4 regions of the Vibrio cortegadensis genome follow, and region 4 is predicted to be linked to each of the others. Evidence: predicted binding sites of a transcription regulator. Region 4 holds the regulator's gene; each other region holds the start of a gene.
What was found. The regulator PurR, encoded in region 4, represses purine synthesis genes. The targets are predictions, from matches to a motif close to TNANGNAAACGTTTNCNTNA.

Region 1 (5,014 bases), 1.4 Mb from region 4:
TCATCAAAAAAAGCGCGTATACTGACTTTATTGTATAAAACTATGAATACCGAATGAAACAGTCACTCCTGATCTGGCTTGATGCCGCAAGACCAAAAACACTCCCTCTCGCTTTAGTCTCGATTCTTACAGGAAGTAGTCTCGCTTTTTCAGCTGGTCATTTTTCTCTGCCTGTCGCTCTGTTGGCCTTTCTCACTGCCACATTGCTGCAAATACTGTCTAACCTTGCGAATGACTACGGGGATGCAGTAAAAGGCACAGACAACGATGAACGTCTTGGCCCAGTCAGAGCCATGCAATCTGGCGCGGTCACACCGAAAGTCATGAAACAAGCCATTGCGCTGAATATCATACTGACCATCATCTCAGGTTTGAGCTTAGTTTTTTATGCCCTCAGTAGTCTTGAAAGTATCTTGGCGTTTATCGGACTCGGCGTGCTCGCCATTATTGCCGCCATTGCGTATACCATGGGCAGCAAACCTTATGGCTACGTAGGGTTAGGTGATATTTCCGTTTTCATATTCTTTGGTTTACTTGGCGTGTCGGGCACTTACTTCTTGCACACGGGTAATCTTGAGTTTGGATTGTTTCTCCCATCATTAGGCTGTGGTTTACTGGCTGTTGCCGTTCTGAACATCAATAACATGCGCGATATTGAAAACGATGAAGCGTGTGGGAAACGCACCGTTGCCGTGAGACTAGGCCAACAGAAAGCCAAGCAGTATCACTCTCTATTATTAGGGGGCGCACTGTTTGCTTTTACGCTTTATCTCACCTTACAAGGCAAACCCCTGTGGATCAGCCTGCCATTCCTACTAAGCTTAATCATGGTAATCAAGCACAGTAAAGCCGTTTGGGCCGCCGATAAACCCGCTCAAATCGCGCCGATGATGCCGGTTATCGTAAAATGCTCGCTCATTACCAATCTATTATTTGCAGGAGTCGTGATAGCTCAAACTCTAGTGAGTTAATTGAGCCTTGTCATTGCATTGGCTTCAGCGCCCGATATACTCAAATCAGATTGATAATTTAAAAGAGAAGGTACGCTATGGAATACAACACCTCTGCCCTGTGTGATGTCTACTTAGATCAGGTCGATGTCGTAGAGCCAATGTTCAGCAACTTTGGTGGTAGCGCCTCTTTTGCTGGTCAACTCACCACAGTAAAATGCTTCGAAGATAATGGGCTGATCCGCTCTGTCTTAGAAGAGAACGGCGAAGGTCGTATTTTACTGGTCGATGGCGGGGGCTCTTTGCGTAAAGCGCTCATTGATGCCGACATTGCCACTCTTGCTGAAGAGAACGAATGGGAAGGCATTGTGGTCTACGGCTGCGTTCGTGAAGTGGATGAACTTGAAGACATGAGCATCGGCATCCAAGCACTTGCCTCTATCCCTGTCGGCGCGACTCAAAAAGACATTGGTGAAATTGATGTACCCGTGAACTTTGGCAGTGTGACCTTCTTACCTGAAGATTACCTCTACGCTGATAATACAGGCATCATCCTTTCCCAAGAGCCGTTAGATATTGAATTCGAATTAGATGAAGAAGACGAGCTTGATGACGAAGATGAGCTTGAATCTAACGACTAAATTGGCGTCACCTCTCACGTGCGTTAGCGAATGACTGATAGATAACACAAATAAAAACGCCTGCTGAACATTCAGCAGGCGTTTTCGTATTCTTTAGTAACGTATTCGCCCTTTTACCAAGGCAAAGCTAATCGCTTATTCTACGTCATCCATTTTGCCTAGAAGATTGCGAATGCGATCTTGCCAAGCTGAATGTTCTTGTTCCATCTGTTGAGCTTTTTGCTCTAGCTCTTCACGGTTTGCTTTTAGCTCAGTCGCTTCAGTTGCTAGTTGCTGTTTCTCTTCTTTAAGCTCTTCAACTTCCATTTGCAGTAGTGCAATTGTGTCAACAGCAGTTTGGATTTTAGCTTCCAGTTGTTCTAGTACTTCAAAAGACATATGGGCCTTCCTATGATTTATTGGATTGGGCGAAGGTTACTTCACTAATATTGCTTCATTCTACTCAGCACAGCGCAGATAGACACTCCCTATATTCGATATTTTTTACCATTCGCTCAAAAAAACAACGCAAATTGACATAAGCCTAACTTTTCTCACCTCAAGTGAGCCAAATCGCGTATCCGTTACCCATAAAAATCTACATTGCAGGCGAACTTTAAAACCAGCAAGCACTAAAGCGATGGAAAAAGGCAAACGTTACCTTTCTGATATGGTAAAATCTTGCCAAAATTTCCTATTTATCTCTCTTTCATTTATTTGGAGTCAACATGAAACGCGATTTGGCAATGGCATTCTCTCGTGTAACCGAAGGTGCAGCACTCGCTGGTTATAAATGGCTTGGCCGTGGCGATAAAAACGCCGCAGATGGTGCCGCAGTAGAAGTGATGCGTAGCCTATTGAACAAAACTGAAATCAGCGGTGAGATTGTTATCGGTGAAGGTGAAATCGATGATGCTCCAATGCTCTTTATTGGTGAGCAAGTCGGTGTCGGTGGCGATGCAGTGGATATTGCGGTAGACCCAATTGAAGGTACTCGCATGACCGCGATGGGACAATCGAACGCATTAGCAGTTCTAGCGGCTGGCGAAAAAGGCAGCTTCCTAAAAGCCCCTGATATGTACATGGAGAAATTGGTTGTCGGCCCTGGTGCAAAAGGGGTGATCGATTTGCATCTTTCTTTGGAAGAGAACCTAATAAACATCGCAAAAGCATTAGGGAAAACCCTTGATACTTTAGTGGTCACCACCCTTGCAAAACCTCGCCATGATGAAGTGATCACCCAAATGCAAGCAATGGGCGTTCGAGTGTTTGCCGTGCCTGATGGCGATGTAGCGGCGTCTATTTTAACCTGCATGCCAGACAGCGAAGTGGATGTGATGTACTGCATCGGCGGCGCTCCTGAAGGCGTAGTTTCTGCGGCGGTTATTCGAGCTCTAGATGGCGACATGCATGGCCGATTGTTGGCGCGTCATGATGTGAAAGGGGATACACCTGAAAACCGCACTCACGGTGAGCTAGAATTGTCTCGCTGTAAAGAGATGGGCGTTGAAGCTAATATCGTACTGAAAATGGATGATATGGCACGCAGTGACAATGTGGTTTTCGCCGCTACAGGGATCACCAAAGGCGATCTACTTGAGGGCATCACACGCAAAGGCAATATCGCGACAACAGAAACACTGCTGATCCGCGGTCGCTGTCGCACCATTCGTCGCATCAAGTCGATTCACTACTTAGAGCGTAAAGACGCTGAAGTTCGCGACTTTATCCTGTAGGTTTCTAACGTTATGTTTTCAGCCTTGAGCTTTTAAGCTTCTATGCTTCTATGCTTCTATGCTTTTAAGCTTTTAAGCTTTTAAACTTGGCGCTATACAAACGAATGTCTACATCAAACGCAGCCACTTCCGGCTGCGTTTTTGATCTGATGGCAATTCACACTCCGTCTGCTGTAGTCCATAATTTCTGGATAGTAAGTTATTTGCTTTATTAAGCTCATACTTCATAATGAAGATGAATCATAAGGCAGGGACACAATGAAGACCATCGATAGGATATTACACAGCATCAAACGGGATGGAGCCGTCACCGCAAAGCAACTGGCTGACGATCTTAACATGACCACAATGGGGGCTCGTCAACACCTCCAAGGTCTTGAAGACGATGGTATTTTGGCCTTTCATGACGTCAAAGTGAAAGTCGGACGACCGACCCGTCATTGGTCTTTGACGAAAAAAGGTCATGCGCAATTTGCCGATCGTCACAGTGAACTCACCGTGCAGATGATTGATGCGGTAGAAAGTTTATTTGGCCCAGAAGGCTTAGCTCAAGTCGCGGCCAAGCGCGAAAGCCAAACGCTGGCTCAATACCAACAAGCGTTGGCCGACTGTAATAGCCTAGAAGAGAAACTTGAAGCGCTGACCAAACTTCGTGAACAAGAGGGCTATATGGCTGAGCTGATCAAAAATGAGCACGGTTTCTTACTGATAGAGAATCACTGCCCGATCTGTAAAGCAGCAACTCGCTGCCCTAACCTATGCCAATCTGAATTAAATGTTTTCCAACAACTACTTGGTAAGGCGTACACGGTTCAACGTTCAGAACATATCACTCAAGGTGAGCGACGCTGCACCTATCAGATCCAAAATTTACCGTAGAGAATAAATGTCTCAAATTTAAGAATGCTATAAATCGAGCAAGAATTAACCACAAAACTCTCTTATGCTTTGATAGTGTGTCAACTATCAATAGCGCGTAGGAGAGTGATATGGGATTTCCTCTAACCAACCAAACCTTGCCACCATTTGATGATTTAGTCGCTTTGGCTAAAAATAACCCTCAAGCTTTTAAGCAGCTCAAACATGAGATGTGTGAAGAGATGATTCAGTCAGCATCGGATGTGATGCAGCATCGATTACGCGCTCAGCAAAGCCATATCGATCTGGTGGTTAGCCACTGTAAGAACCCCAATCACATCAATATCACGTTAATGAAAGAGTTATCGGTACAGGTTGTAAAATTTCAAGGTGTACTAGGGGGTGAGTATGTCCTTGACGATGATGCAAACGTAGCGCCTACACATTCTGCGGATATTATTCCTTTTACTCTAAAAGAAAAATGAGAAAGAGGCCCACACCTCTTTCTCCTTTTATTCTAACTTTCTATTTATCTTTTTAACGGTCCCTTACTTTCTGCCTATTGCTGAAGCGGGTCGCGACCGTATTGATTGTCTCCGGTGGTGCCTTTCATAAATCCGCATTCAACAAGGATCCAGATTCCACATACGAACGCCACCAGCGTCGCCATCAGTTCAGGAGCGGAAGGCGTTGCCGCTGCGGATGCTGCCCCCGCCATAGGTGTCATTAAACGCCCGACAATAAGAGGCACGTTAAGAAGTAACCAGCGATTAGATTTATCTCTGTCGTGCCAACGTTTTGCGGTGATCGCTAAATCCGGAACCATTAAGATCAATAAGAAAACAGGCAA
Region 2 (5,014 bases), 1.3 Mb from region 4:
TATTTCTCTGTGGCAGCGGTTTCTGGTGACTCTTCATCTGCTGAGTGGAGCGTCGAGATAGCCGCTGAACTCTCCGCGTCAAGCCTATCTGTTTCCTGTACTACAGGGCCGGGAATGACGACAAGATCATCGATGTTATTTTCTTGATCGATGATCTGTTGTTTGTCGATGTGACCAATAATACTTTGGTAATATCGGCGAATATTTTCGACATAGTTTCTCGCTTCATCACCACGCGCATATCCGTATCGAGTTGTACTGAAGTATTTTTGCTGCCTTAATAGCGGCAAACTATCTTTTACATCCGCCCAAGCATTAGGGTCACCACCTTGTCTTTTCGTTAGCCTTCGAGCGTCCATCATATGCCCATAACCGACATTATAGGAAGCAAGAGCGAACCAAATTTTCTCATGATCGGCGATAGAGTCGGGCACTCGGTCTACAATTCTACGAAGGTATTCAACGCCACCACGTACCGATTCTTCAGGATCAAGTCGATTTGTCACACCGACACTTTTCGCTGTTGGCAGGGTGAGCATCATCATGCCGCGTACACCTGTTGGTGACTTAGCTTTCGGGTTCCAGTGAGATTCTTGATACGAGAGTGCCGCAATTAATCGCCAATCAAATTCAAGTGAATATTGTTGAAACAGAGGCGACCATTTTGGAAGTTTGGCATCTAAGGCACGAATAAAGGCGCGAGTGTCGACGTAGTCAAATGAACCTATGTGGCCAAGGTATTTCTCTTCCAAACTCGCCAGTTCGCCAGACTGTTTTAAATTGCCGAAAAACTCGATTAAAAGAGCATAAAGGCTTTCATCATCTGAGCGGCGCATATACCAAGAGATCGGTTGGTCTTCAGTTAACTCAAATGCAAGTGCAAGATCGGGATACAATCGTTGCGATAGTGAAAGCTCAACTGAGTCTGCCATCGTGAATGGAATGCTACCTTCAGACACTTGTTTAAGTAGATCATTTACATCGGCATTGGTGTCAACGGTATACTCAAGATCTGGTTGTTTAGCTTTAATGTCAGCTAAGGTTTGTACAAAGTGTGAATCTTTAACAATCACTAATGAAGGCGTTGATTCAGGAGACGTAGTGTCGCCATCTTCTAGTATTTGTTGTTTAAGTTTTACCTGTTTATTGACTAACTGTTTGAGATTTCTTGGTCGCCATTGACCTTTTTTGTATACCATCTGTTGGCTAACATAATAGTATGCAGGGCCTGCTCTAAATTGACTTAAACGTTCAGGTGATTGACTTAAACCTGCGGCAATCATATCTATCTCACCACTTTTTAATGCAGGGAATAGGTTTGAAATTCGGTAAGCCGGCTTCATCTCTAGCTGTACACCTAATTGATCGGCAAATACGCGAGCAAGTTCGTAATCAAGTCCGGTAGGACCATCGGGGCCAATGTAGTAAGACAATTGATTGTTGAGAGTTCCAACGCGTAAAACCCCACGCTCGCGAATCTTTTCTAATTCACTTTTAGGGTCTGAGTCTATTTGGCAGCCTGCAATTCCGACAGTGATCAGTATTAGAGAGAGCAAGCGCATTGGTAAGCTAATCATTAACTTTGGCATTAAATTTTCGTTCTCGTACTTTAACTTATGCCTTTATATCAAAGGGGCGCGATTAGGGATAGTTTGATTCATGCTGGATTAAGTAATAAGTGTCAAACTGAGGAATAAAGCATCAATACGAGATAAAAAAGGCGATGACGTAAAAAATAACGCAAACGGTTGCTTTTTGTGTTACTTCACAAAAAGAAATGCTTTATAATGCGCTCGCATTGAAGAGGTGGAATCGGCATAGGTTTGGCAACCTTCGGGAATAGCTTCGAAGAAAACAGTTAGGTTGTTCCTATAACCCACTGAATTTATTCCAATACTACCTTAATCAACTGCATAAGAGACCTAAGCACATGAGAATTTTGCGTGGCTCCCCAGCTCTATCTGAGTTTCGTGTTAATAAGCTTTTAGAGCTTTGTCGTGAATTAAGCTTACCTGTAACGGGTATTTACGCTGAGTTTGCCCACTTTGCTGATCTAACGGCAGACCTAGGTGAGTCTGAAGTTGAGAAGCTAGAAAAGCTACTGACTTACGGCCCTGCGCTTTCTTGTAAAGGCAATGGCGAAGAGCATCAACCTGAAGGTTTATTGCTGCTTGCAACGCCACGTCCAGGCACTATCTCGCCTTGGTCTTCAAAATCAACTGATATCGCACACAACTGTGGACTGGTTAAAGTGTCACGTCTAGAGCGCGGTACCGCTTTCTACATTGAAACCTCCGCTGAACTTTCTGAGCTTCAACTTGTTGAGCTGAAAGCAATTCTGCACGATCGTATGATGGAAGTGGTTTTCACTGACTTCGAATCGGCAGCGGCACTATTTACAGTAGCTGAGCCTGCTCCTTATGCGGAAGTTGACCTTTTAACAGGCGGACGTAATGCGCTTGAAAAAGCAAACGTTACCTTAGGTCTTGCGCTTGCAGAAGATGAAATTGATTACCTTCTTGAAAGCTTCACTGAAAAGCTAGGTCGTAACCCGACTGACATCGAGCTAATGATGTTTGCGCAAGCGAACTCAGAGCACTGTCGTCACAAGATCTTTAACGCTGATTGGACTATCGATGGCGTTAAGCAAGAGAAATCATTGTTCAAGATGATTAAGAACACCTTTGAAACGACACCAGAACACGTTCTGTCTGCTTATAAAGATAACGCAGCGGTAATGACAGGTTCTGAAGTCGGTCGTTTTTTCCCAGATCCAGAAACTCGTCAGTACAACTATCACCAAGAGAAAACGCACATCTTGATGAAAGTTGAAACGCATAACCACCCAACGGCAATCTCTCCATGGCCGGGCGCATCAACAGGTTCAGGCGGCGAAATCCGTGATGAAGGCGCGACTGGTATTGGTGGTAAGCCAAAAGCGGGTCTGGTTGCTTTCTCAGTATCTAACCTTAAGATCCCGAACTTCGTTCAACCTTGGGAAACTGACTTTGGTAAGCCGAGCCGTATCGTTACTGCTCTGGATATCATGCTTGAAGGCCCTCTTGGTGGCGCAGCATTCAACAACGAATTTGGTCGTCCAAACCTACTAGGTTACTTCCGTACTTACGAAGAGAAAGTAAACTCTCACGCAGGTGAAGAAGTGCGTGGGTACCATAAACCAATCATGCTTGCTGGTGGTCTAGGCAACATTCGTGATGATCATGTTCAGAAGAAAGAGATCCCAGTAGGTGCAAGCCTAATCGTTCTTGGCGGTCCTGCGATGAACATCGGCCTTGGCGGCGGTGCTGCATCTTCAATGGATTCGGGTTCTTCTTCTGAGGACCTAGATTTTGCTTCTGTACAACGTGAAAATCCAGAGATGGAACGTCGTTGTCAGGAAGTTATCGACCGTTGTTGGCAGCTTGGTGATGCGAACCCAATCGCATTCATCCATGATGTGGGCGCGGGCGGTATATCGAATGCACTTCCTGAGCTAGTAGACGATGGTGAGCGTGGCGGTATCTTCAATCTACGTGACGTACCAAACGATGAGCCGGGTATGAGCCCACTTGAGATCTGGTGTAATGAATCTCAAGAGCGTTACGTAATGGCCGTTGCTGATAAAGACATGGCAACGTTCGACGCGATTTGTAAGCGTGAGCGTGCACCGTACGCAGTGGTTGGTAAAGCAACAGAAGAACGTGATCTTAAATTAGAAGATTCTCACTTTGACAACACGCCAATCGACATGCCAATGGACATCCTATTAGGTAAAACACCTAAGATGCACCGTGACGCGAAGACGCTAAAAGCAAACAATCCTGCGATTGACCGTTCTGGTATCGAACTAAACGAAGCGGTTGACCGTATTCTTCGCCTACCAACAGTGGCTGAGAAAACATTCCTTATCACTATCGGTGACCGCTCAGTAACGGGTCTTGTGGCTCGTGATCAAATGGTTGGCCCATGGCAGGTTCCTGTCGCTAACTGCGCAGTAACGGCAGCAAGCTACGACTCTTACCACGGTGAGGCAATGTCTCTTGGTGAGCGTACGCCAGTGGCACTTCTAGACTTTGGCGCATCAGCTCGTCTAGCGGTTGGTGAAGCAATAACTAACATTGCAGCGACAAACATCGGCGATATCAAGCACATTAAACTGTCTGCGAACTGGATGTCTCCAGCTGGTCACCCTGGTGAAGATGCAGGCCTTTATGAAGCGGTGAAAGCAGTCGGTGAAGAACTATGTCCGGCACTGGGTCTAACTATCCCAGTGGGTAAAGACTCAATGTCGATGAAGACTAAGTGGGAAGAGAACGGCGAGCAGAAAGAAGTCACGTCTCCGCTATCTCTTGTTATCACTGCGTTTGCACGTGTTGAAGATGTTCGTAAGACGATTACTCCTCAACTTCGTACCTCTGATAACCTTGAAGGACTAGGCAACACTTCACTAGTTCTTATCGACCTAGGTAACGGCAAAAACCGTCTAGGTGCGACAGCACTTGCGCAAGTTTACAAGCAGCTTGGTGACAAGCCAGCAGACGTAGACAACGCAGCACAGCTAAAAGGTTTCTACGAAGGCGTTCAAGCACTTGTAGCGAACGACCAAGTTGTCGCTTACCACGATAAAGGCGATGGCGGTCTATTCGTAACACTAGCTGAAATGGCGTTCGCAGGTCACTGTGGTGTTAACGCAAACATTGAAGCGCTTTTAGCTGCATCAGAGAACAGCGAAGACACGCTAGCAGCACTCTTCAATGAAGAGTTAGGTGCGGTAATCCAAGTTCGTAACGATGACCTAGATGCTGTTCTTTCTACTCTTGCAGCCAACGGCCTAGAAGCGTGTTCACACGTAATTGGCAGCGTTGTTGGTGAAGGGGAAGCATCTGATGAGCTAGTGATTAAGTCTGGTGAGTCTGTAGTTATTGAGCGTAACCGTACTGAACTACGTACTATCTGGGCTGAAACCACGAACAAGATGCAAGGTCTACGTGATAACCCAGTTTGTGCTGACCAA
Region 3 (5,014 bases), 1.1 Mb from region 4:
ACGATAAAGTTGGAAATGACGCTCTCGCTCACTGTATTCCGTATTTTGTCGACGTTTTACGATTGGTAAATACGCATGGGTATAATTTTCACCAACCGCTCGCATATAAGCAAAAGAAGATTCAAAACCCCACTCATTCAAATCATCAAAGAAAAGGCCACCAACCCCACGCGTTTCATCTCTATGTGGTAAGAAAAAGTATTTATCACACCACTCTTTATGCAGCTGATAAACATCCGCTCCAAAAGGCGCACAGATCTCTTTCGCGGTATTGTGCCAGTGTTGGCAATCTTCTTCGAAAGGATAAAAAGGCGTTAGGTCAAAACCGCCACCGAACCACCAAATAGGCGCTTCGCCCTCTTTTTCTGCAATAAAAAATCGAACATTGGCATGAGAGGTGGGTACATAAGGGTTCTTAGGATGCATCACAAGGGATACTCCCATCGCCTCAAATTTTCGCCCTGCCAATTCAGGACGGTGCGCTGTCGCAGATCCTGGCATTTCGTGACCAAAAACATGAGAAAAGTTTACGCCACCTTGTTCGAAAACCGCACCATCTTTCATAACACGACTACGACCACCTCCACCAAGCTTCTCATCTGGCGTTCGTTGCCATGCATCTTCTACGAATAATGCTTTGCCATCAGCCTGCTCTAATTGTTGACAAATACTATCTTGAAGGGCCAACAGAAACTGTTTTACGGCTTGTTTATCTATCGCTGACATTAAGCTGATTATCCTTGTCTTAATATACGTGACGTTTTCGCGTCTCGAATTTCACTAGGCTTCTCTCGTCCACCCGTTTCTCCATGCAACACCGCAACTAACTTATCACCTAATTGCTCTTCTACTTCTTGAGTCGTCATACATGGAGGGTGACCCGTTAAATTTGCACTTGTTGAGGTAAGCGGCTTACCAAAGGCATGACACATTTTTTGAACCAAAGGATGGTCGGTCACACGTACAGCAATAGAATCAAACTGCCCACAGAGTGATGAAGATACTTTATCGCTGGTCGGCATTATCCAAGTGACAGGTCCAGGCCATGTCGATTTCACTTCCTTAAGTTGTGCTGCCGTTAACTGGCTTTCATCAATATAAGGTAAAAGCTGGCTATAATTCGCAGCAATCAAGATCAACCCTTTTTCAACCGGGCGTTGCTTTAACGCTAACAATTTATCTATCGCTTCATTATTGTCAGGATCGCACCCAACGCCAAATACCCCTTCAGTTGGGTAAGCAATAACTTCACCTTGCTTTAATGCCAGTAGCGCCTGCTCAAAATTATCCATGACCATCCCTTTAACTTTCTTTTTATTCTTCGATTTAATTAAGTAAGTGTACAAATTATCTCTGTTCATACCTAAAGCTATTTAATAGCAAAATGTATCTAAGTTTAAATCACACTGACGCAAACGTTTTCCTTGGGCGATTTTACCCGTATAATGCGCGAAAAATATCCGCACACCTAATTTTATAGCACTGAAGGAGTTTGAGATGAAAGTCGGGATTATTATGGGTTCTAAATCAGATTGGCCAACCATGAAACTGGCCGCAGAAATGCTTGATCAATTTGGCATCGCATACGAGACAAAAGTGGTTTCAGCTCACCGAACTCCTCAGCTTCTCGCTGAATATGCTTCAAGTGCCAAAGATCGCGGTATAAAAGTGATCATCGCTGGAGCTGGCGGCGCAGCGCACCTTCCTGGTATGGCAGCCGCTTTTACTAGCCTTCCTGTATTAGGCGTTCCTGTTCAATCTCGTGCTCTTAAAGGCATGGACTCACTACTTTCTATTGTTCAAATGCCAAAAGGTATTGCAGTCGGCACTCTCGCGATTGGCGAAGCTGGCGCGGCAAATGCAGGATTACTTGCCGCACAAATTCTAGGCACCAGTGATGAGAGTGTAATGGAAAAAGTGGAAGCGTTCCGTCAACAACAAACAGAAACTATTTTAGATAACCCAAACCCAGCTGAGGACTAATGACATGCATGTTCTTGTGCTAGGCGCAGGCCAATTAGCTCGAATGATGTCGCTCGCGGGCGCACCACTCAACATTCAAATATCAGCTTTTGATGTCGGAAGCAGTAATATCGTTCATCCACTCACTCAAGCGGTGATTGGTAATGGGTTAGAAAACGCGATTGAGCAAGCAGACGTGATCACTGCCGAGTTCGAACATATCCCCCATCAAATACTTGAGGTCTGTGAACGCAGTGGTAAGTTTTTACCATCAACAGAAGCAATCAAAGCAGGTGGTGACCGCCTTCTTGAAAAAGCACTGTTAGACGAAGCAAACGTGAAAAATGCTAAGTACTATGTGATTAACTCTCGCGAAGACTTTGACACTGCAATTACCCACGTTGGCTTACCGATGGTATTGAAAAGCACACTTGGCGGCTACGACGGCAAAGGCCAGTGGCGCTTAAAGACATTAGACAATGTTGACGCGATCTGGGCAGAAATGGCTGAGTGCATTGCCGCGACCAACAACCAAGCAATTGTTGCTGAAGAGTTTGTTCCGTTCGACCGTGAAGTATCGCTTGTTGGTGCTCGTGGCGCTAATGGCGAGATTCAAGTGTACCCACTGGCTGAAAATGTTCACACCGACGGCGTGTTGAGTTTATCGACAGCGATTGATGACATTGAATTGCAAGAGCAAGCGAGAGTAATGTTCACAGCTGTTGCTGAGCGTTTAGATTACGTTGGCGTGCTGGCACTTGAGTTCTTTGATGTTCAAGGTTCGCTGCTTGTTAATGAGATCGCACCACGTGTGCATAACTCAGGCCACTGGACGCAACAAGGTGCTGAGGTTTGCCAATTTGAAAATCATCTACGAGCAGTTTGCGGCCTGCCACTAGGTGGAACCGAATGCATTCGCCCAACAGCAATGGTCAACATTTTAGGTGAAGACTCACTCCCACAAAGCGTGTTAGCAATGCCAGGTTGTCATGTTCATTGGTACGGTAAAGAAAAACGCGCAGGAAGAAAAATGGGGCACATCAATGTATGTGCAAATTCGCGGAAAGATCTCCAACAAGCACTGCTTGAACTTGCGAATGAGCTTAACGAAAAGGCTTATCCTTCGTTGAAAAGCGCTGCGTTAAAAATACAGTAATATATACAACCGATAAGATCACAAAATGGCGCTATATGCGCCATTTTGTCTTTGATATGCAGCCTCTAATAACCCTTCAACATATTTACTCGTTAGATTGAGTATGCTGACATTTTCGGCTAGAGCATTGATACTTAGTTCCACTCGCCAATTTTTTCTCAACCAACAATGTAAAACCACACTCTTCACAGCGACCTTTGACTGGAGGGTGGTTCACTGCAAATTTGCATTTAGGGTAATTGTCGCAAGCAAAGAACGTTTTCCCAAAACGAGATTTACGCTCGACAAGGTGTCCTCTGCCACACTCTGGACAACCATGTAGTGGCTTATCTTTTGTTGGTTGCTCCGGTTTATCGAGGGACTCAATATGGTGACACTCAGGATAACTGCTGCATCCGATAAACATCCCATAACGGCCCTGCCTTAATACCAACTCATTGGCACACTTAGGGCAAGCTACTCCAAGTTCTTTTACGATATGACCATCATTTTGATGTAATGGGCGAACATAGCTACAGCTCGGATACTGCGAGCAACCTAAAAACGGGCCATGTTTTCCGTGACGGAGTTGCAGTTCACTGCCGCATTCTGGACATGGTTCATGCTCCAACGCGTGTTCGTGAGCGGAAAATAACTGCTGATCGATTTTACTGCTCATGGCATCTCTTGTTGGTTAGTACTAGTGAAGAATACCTTGCTCTTTACTGTATAAGAGCTCTTCCATTTGGGTATATGCATTTTCATTACCCGGTACATTAAACAGCACCATTAAAATAATCCATTTCAGATCATCAAGTTCAAAATCATCCGTTTCTAACCCCATAACTCGATCAATGACCATTTCTCGAATTTCGGTTGTGAGTACACCTACCTGTTCTAAAAACAGTAGAAAACCACGACACTCCATATCAATTCGCGCTACTTCCGATTTAGTATAGATACGTATTGACGTTGCTGAACCTGTGGATATTGCCGAATGATTATCGCTCTCTTGAAGCGCCGCTAGTTCTTCTAGCCAATGTAATGCTTTATAAATATCTTTTTGGTGGAAACCTGCACGAGTCAGCTCATCTTCAAGTTCATCTTGATCCACTTGCAACTCTGCCTCGCTATGGATATAGGTTTCGAACAGATACATTAGTATGTCCATCATCATAGCTAGCCCCTCCTCTTTCGAATATAGCCACCGGTTACTGCAACAACATGCCCTGAGAGCTCAAGCTCCAAAAGCTGCATCATGACCTCATGCACAGGTATATGGGTCCGCTGTGCCAAAATATCAACAGGAGTCACCTCTATTCCTACGTTAGCTAACAGAAGAGGAAATAGCAATTCTTCCTCTTCTTCCACCATGTCGAATAAATTTGGCTGATGATCTATAGACCAGTTTACCAGAGTTTCTATTTCAGAGAGAACATCTTGCGCACTTTGGACTAAACACGCTCCCGCTTTAATTAAGCTATTTCCGCCACGACTATTGGGGTTATGGATAGAGCCCGGCATAGCAAAAACATCACGCCCTTGCTCGTTTGCGTAACGAGCCGTAATAAGAGAACCACTTTTCTCTGCCGCCTCAACGACTAAGACCCCAACAGACAAGCCACTAATAATTCGATTACGCCGTGGGAAGTTTTCAGGCCTCGGCTTGGCACTAGGACGAAATTCTGAAACTAACGCCCCTTTATCGATAATTCTTTCAGCCAACTTCCTATGGCGAGCTGGATAAATATTATCAAGACCAGAGCCAAGTACAGCCACCGTTTCACCACTTCCTTCTAACGCTCCATCATGAGCGTAACCATCGATCCCCAATGCAAGCCCGCTAGTTACGATTAAGCCTTGATTAGAAAACTCTTTCGCAAACGACTTCGCGGTTTGTCGCCCTTCCAAGCTTGC
Region 4 (5,014 bases):
TGTTTGAACTGAAAAAAGTAGTTTCATCGTTGTTAATGCCGCTACCGGCAATGCTAATCCTAGGTTTTTTGGGGTTATTGTTAATTATGTTTACCGCCCGTAGGAAGACAGGATCTCTGATTATCCTATTTTCGCTATGTGGTATTTTCCTTATATCCTTCCAACCAGTTTCTACACGTCTATTAATGCCTATGGAGAGAGAATTCAGCGGGTTTCTTCCTGTTGATGAGTCCATTGATTATGTCATGGTACTAGGGAGTGGCCATGTCGTGGATAGCGACATACCTCCGACATCAGAATTAAGCCGCACCGCGTTAATGCGTCTTAATGAAGGCATTCGAATTATGCGCCTATACCCTGGCTCGAAATTGATTCTTTCTGGTTATGCCGGTGGGTCTGAATTTAGTAATGCCCGGATGATGGCAAAAGTCGCGCTGGCATTAGGTGTCGCTAAACCCGATATCATTCTGTTAGAAACAGCAAAAGATACGTGGGAAGAAGCAAGACAAGCGGCGGCTTTTGTTCGGGTGAAGAAAATGGTTTTAGTGACGTCTGCAAGCCATATGAAGCGTGCCTTGTATGAATTTAATCAAGCAGGTATCACCCCTTTTCCAGCTCCAACTAATTACCTTGCTTATGACAACATTAACCAACCTTGGGAAAAATACGCCCCTAAAGCCAAATACTTGGAACAAACAGAGCGCTATTGGCATGAAACGATGGGACAACTTTGGCAAAAAGCTCGAGATTTGATTGACGGGGACTATAAAGAGATGGAACCGAAACCCGTTCAATCACTCTAGAGGCGATAAACCTTACATTAATCTTCTAAACGCTATGCTAGCGTCCCTTTCCAAAATAGACCTCAACAAAAAAGCCGAAGGGAATACCTTCGGCTCTTTTATATCAATCTGTTACTGTGAGTAATATCAGTCGCCAGCGAACATATAACCTTCACCGTGAACCGTTACAAAAATTTGCGGGTTCTTAGGATCAAATTCCATTTTGGCACGCATTCGACGAATAAGAACATCAATAGTTCGATCGTTTGGAGCATCAACCCGATGGCTAATCATATTCAGGATACGCTCACGGCTCAATACTTGGTTAGGGTATGAGGACAGCGCAACTAACAGTTCGTATTCTGCTTTCGTCAGTTTTACAGGCTCGCCATTTTTGCTTAATGCGCGACGTTGTATGTCAAACGTCCATTCACCAAAACGAACTAAGTTTTCATTTTCGCACTCAGCCACCGCCACGCTAGATGCGTTACGCGCTGCCGAAATTCGCCATAATAAATTTTTAACTCGAACTAAAAGCTCTCTAAGTTCAAAGGGTTTAGTCACGTAATCATCAGCCCCCATTTCAAGGCCTACAATTTTATCGATGCTATCCGTGCGTCCAGTAACTAAAATAATGCCTATATCCGATTGGCTGCGTAATTCACGAGTTAGCATTAAGCCATCTTCTCCAGGTAGATTGATATCTAACATAATCAAATCTACAAGATTGCTCTGTAGTACTTCTCTCATTTGAGCGCCATTTTCTGCTTCGCTTACGGCATACCCTTCATTCTGGAAGTAACCAACAAGTTTACTACGGGTTACTACATCGTCTTCAACGACCAATACGTGATAGCTCATCTACACCCTTTTCTTTTAGTTATTTCGTCTATGCTTACTATTCTATTCATAAATAGTAATATTTCTAGCAATAGATGGTTTAAAATCAGGAAAGATCATTTTTTCTTGATTCAAGACAAGCATAGCTCACGCGTTAATATTTAGTCATATTCAGTCACTTTTCTTATTTAATGTAGTTACTGTTATTCATTTTTATTGGTTAGACTATAGTGAGAATAATACTCGGAGCAATAACGATGATCGAAACAAAAGCATTCAATGAAAAGCGTGCAGAGATTTACTGGTGGCTATCTAGCCTTTTCGCAAAAGAGTTAACTCAACAAGAGTTAGACAGCTATAACTCTCAAGAGATTCGCACTTTTCTGACTGGCTTAGGTGAAAACGAAACACTTAAACCTTCAATAGACAAGTTAGTTGACGCCCTTAATCGCTTACAAAACCGTGAAGACGCTCAATTAGAGCTTTCCGCTGACTATTGTGATCTATTTTTAAAATCAGATAAGAACGCCGCTCTTCCATACGCTTCTATGTACATTGGAAAGCAAGGTTTATTGAATGATGTTCCGGCTCAAGAGATGGCAGCATTAATGTCAAAGCACGGCATTGCAGTGAGTGAATCATTGAATGAACCAGCAGACCACATTGCCATTGAACTCGACTTTTTAGGTAATTTAATTATTCGTTCAAATGAGCTTGAGCAAGAGAAACACCTTGATGATGCATTAATTGAGCAAGAATCTTTCATTCAAACTCATATCCTTTCTTGGATCCCACAGTTTAGTGCTAAATGCGATCAATATGATGAGTTTGGTTTTTATGCAAGCGTAGCTCAAGTATTAGTCGCCTTCTGCCAATTAGATTGCCAATACCTAACAGGCGAATAACCTCTCAAATTTATAATTCCCATCGGTAATTCGTGGTTATTTATCACATTTTAAACTATCAAGTGAGACTAGGTTCACTTCACTTGGTAGTTTTGTATTGACCCTCTTATAATTAAATGTGACAACACCCACTAAACTGGTCCAATATCCATTGCCAGTGAAGCGTTTGCGGTCTAAAATTGTGACCGCAAACGATAAAATATGATTACAAATGCAAACCGCTGATATAAGGCGGTTTTTGTGTTTCTTAATACCTTGCTATCTCTCGATGATTCACGATGTGAAGTAACGTGAATCGGCAATTGCTATTAAGAGATAGTATTTACGCTACTTGGTTGACTATTATATGAGTTAACCACTGTATTAAGTAGCACCTCGACAGGATAACACCATGGCTACAATAAAAGATGTCGCACGCTTAGCAGGCGTATCCACAACTACCGTTTCTCACGTCATCAACAAAACTCGATTTGTTGCTGAAACGACTCAAGAAAAGGTAATGAAAGCGGTAGACGAATTAAACTATGCTCCAAGTGCCGTTGCGAGAAGTTTAAAATGTAATACCACACGCACCATTGGTATGCTCGTGACTCAATCTACCAATTTATTCTTTTCAGAAGTAATTGATGGCGTTGAGAGTTACTGTTATCGACAGGGCTACACGCTGATTCTTTGTAATACTGGTGGAATTTACGAAAAGCAGCGTGATTATATCCGCATGCTTGCCGAAAAGCGTGTTGATGGCATGTTAGTCATGTGTTCAGATTTAACTGAAGAGCTAAAAGAGATGTTAGATCGTCACTCTGATATCCCTAAAGTGATCATGGACTGGGGCCCTGAAAGTTCGCAAGCCGATAAGATCATCGATAATTCTGAAGAAGGCGCTTACCTTGCGACTAAGTACTTGCTTGATAACGGTCATACCGATATTGCATGCTTAAGTGGTCATTTCGATAAGGTTGCATGTAAAGAGCGAATTTTAGGCTATCGACGAGCTCTCAAGGGTGCCGATATTGATGTGAATGAAGATTGGATCATCGAAGGCAATTTTGAATGTGATACTGCAGTACTTGCTGCTGATAAAATTGTGAATATGGAAAATCGCCCAACGGCTGTCTTCTGTTTCAATGACACAATGGCTTTAGGATTGATGAGCCGCTTGCAGCAGAAAGGGATTAGAATCCCTGACGACATCTCTGTTATTGGTTACGACAACATTGAATTAGCAGAATATTTCTCTCCACCACTAACTACAGTCCACCAACCAAAAAGACGTGTTGGTAAAACTGCATTTGAGATTTTATTGGAACGAATCAAAGACAAAGAGCACGATAAACGCATCTTTGAAATGCACCCTGAAATCGTAGTTCGGGATACGGTAAAAAAACTTATTTAATTAAAATACTCAAATGAATGCGTATTAATCAGTGCGCATTCACAACACCTAAACTGCAACTCAACCCACATCAAGCTCATGAATTATTGGACCAATGTCTCATTTTAAAACCTAAAATGTGATACCTATTCAATATTTTCCTATATGCTATGAGTGTCACGCACAGGGCAAACTATTTGAAAAAATAGGACGCAAAGCCTCCGGCCTAAACCATTTGGTAGGTAGCGGGGTTACCGATGGCAAGTATGCAAACAAAGTTTAACGTTTCGTTGACAGTACATTTGCATCACTTAGCTATTATCTCGGACCTGAAATTTGGTGGCGTAATCCTTTACACCGAGACTATACAGCATGGATAAACCAGTATTAAAAGACTCTATGAAGTTATTTGAGCAACTTGGCGCTATCAAGTCCCGCTCAATGTTTGGTGGATTTGGTATTTTTGCCAATGACACAATGTTCGCACTAGTAGTTAATGATCAACTACATATTCGTGCTGATAAAGATTCAACTAAGCAATTCCAAGAACAAGGTTATCAGCCATACATTTACAAAAAGCGTGGTTTCCCCGTTGTTACTAAGTATTTTGCTTTGCCTGAAAATTGCTGGGATACACCTGAGCAAATCTTAAAAACTGCAGTTGCTTCATTAGAATTCGCACAGCAAGAAAAAAGCCAGCAATCATCGGCTAAGCCAAATCGATTAAAAGATTTACCTAATCTTAGACTTGCTACCGAGCGCATGCTTAAAAAAGCGGGTATCGCAACAGTTGAAGAATTGCACAGCAAAGGCTCTCTAACCGCTTTCCAAGCAATTAGACAAACTCACTCATCATCTGTCAGCGTTGAGCTGTTATGGGCTCTTGAGGGCGCAATAAATGGCACTCATTGGTCAGTCGTTCCGCAAGAAAGGCGAAATGAGTTAATCAGCGACCTAAACTAGTCGACACATCAAAAAAACCGCCGCGTTTCTGCTGCGGTTTTTTTATATTCTTTGATTTATATGAAATATTTCTCCTCGCTTCCCTGTCTTATCTTTGTAAGTCGATAAAACATTTGTCATATTGTTTCCATAAACTTGTTCCCATAAAC

Region 1: the regulator PurR is predicted to act here: its motif matches at 2,217-2,236, upstream of glpX (class II fructose-bisphosphatase).
Region 2: the regulator PurR is predicted to act here: its motif matches at 1,737-1,756, upstream of purL (phosphoribosylformylglycinamidine synthase).
Region 3: the regulator PurR is predicted to act here: its motif matches at 1,408-1,427, upstream of purE (5-(carboxyamino)imidazole ribonucleotide mutase).

Annotation. Positions count from the first base shown of each region.
Region 1 is NZ_AP025472.1:226,823-231,836, reverse strand. Features, by position in the region: gene OCV39_RS01050 (1,4-dihydroxy-2-naphthoate polyprenyltransferase) at 54-971, shown strand; gene rraA (ribonuclease E activity regulator RraA) at 1,049-1,591, shown strand; gene zapB (cell division protein ZapB) at 1,727-1,969, opposite strand; gene glpX (class II fructose-bisphosphatase) at 2,299-3,306, shown strand; gene OCV39_RS01030 (helix-turn-helix transcriptional regulator) at 3,565-4,185, shown strand; gene OCV39_RS01025 (DUF3135 domain-containing protein) at 4,296-4,649, shown strand; gene OCV39_RS01020 (DUF805 domain-containing protein) at 4,724-5,014, opposite strand, start outside.
Region 2 is NZ_AP025472.1:694,677-699,690, forward strand. Features, by position in the region: gene mltF (membrane-bound lytic murein transglycosylase MltF) at 1-1,589, opposite strand, end outside; gene purL (phosphoribosylformylglycinamidine synthase) at 1,931-5,014, shown strand, end outside.
Region 3 is NZ_AP025472.1:3,064,234-3,069,247, forward strand. Features, by position in the region: gene hemF (oxygen-dependent coproporphyrinogen oxidase) at 1-726, opposite strand, end outside; gene OCV39_RS14255 (L-threonylcarbamoyladenylate synthase) at 735-1,292, opposite strand; gene purE (5-(carboxyamino)imidazole ribonucleotide mutase) at 1,498-1,983, shown strand; gene OCV39_RS14265 (5-(carboxyamino)imidazole ribonucleotide synthase) at 1,988-3,118, shown strand; gene OCV39_RS14270 (DNA topoisomerase family protein) at 3,204-3,776, opposite strand; gene OCV39_RS14275 (DUF494 family protein) at 3,798-4,274, opposite strand; gene dprA (DNA-processing protein DprA) at 4,277-5,014, opposite strand, start outside.
Region 4 is NZ_AP025472.1:1,961,119-1,966,132, forward strand. Features, by position in the region: gene elyC (envelope biogenesis factor ElyC) at 1-803, shown strand, start outside; gene torR (two-component system response regulator TorR) at 930-1,643, opposite strand; gene torD (molecular chaperone TorD) at 1,880-2,527, shown strand; gene purR (HTH-type transcriptional repressor PurR) at 2,919-3,923, shown strand; cyclic di-GMP riboswitch class I at 4,080-4,161, shown strand; gene OCV39_RS09265 (TfoX/Sxy family DNA transformation protein) at 4,275-4,865, shown strand.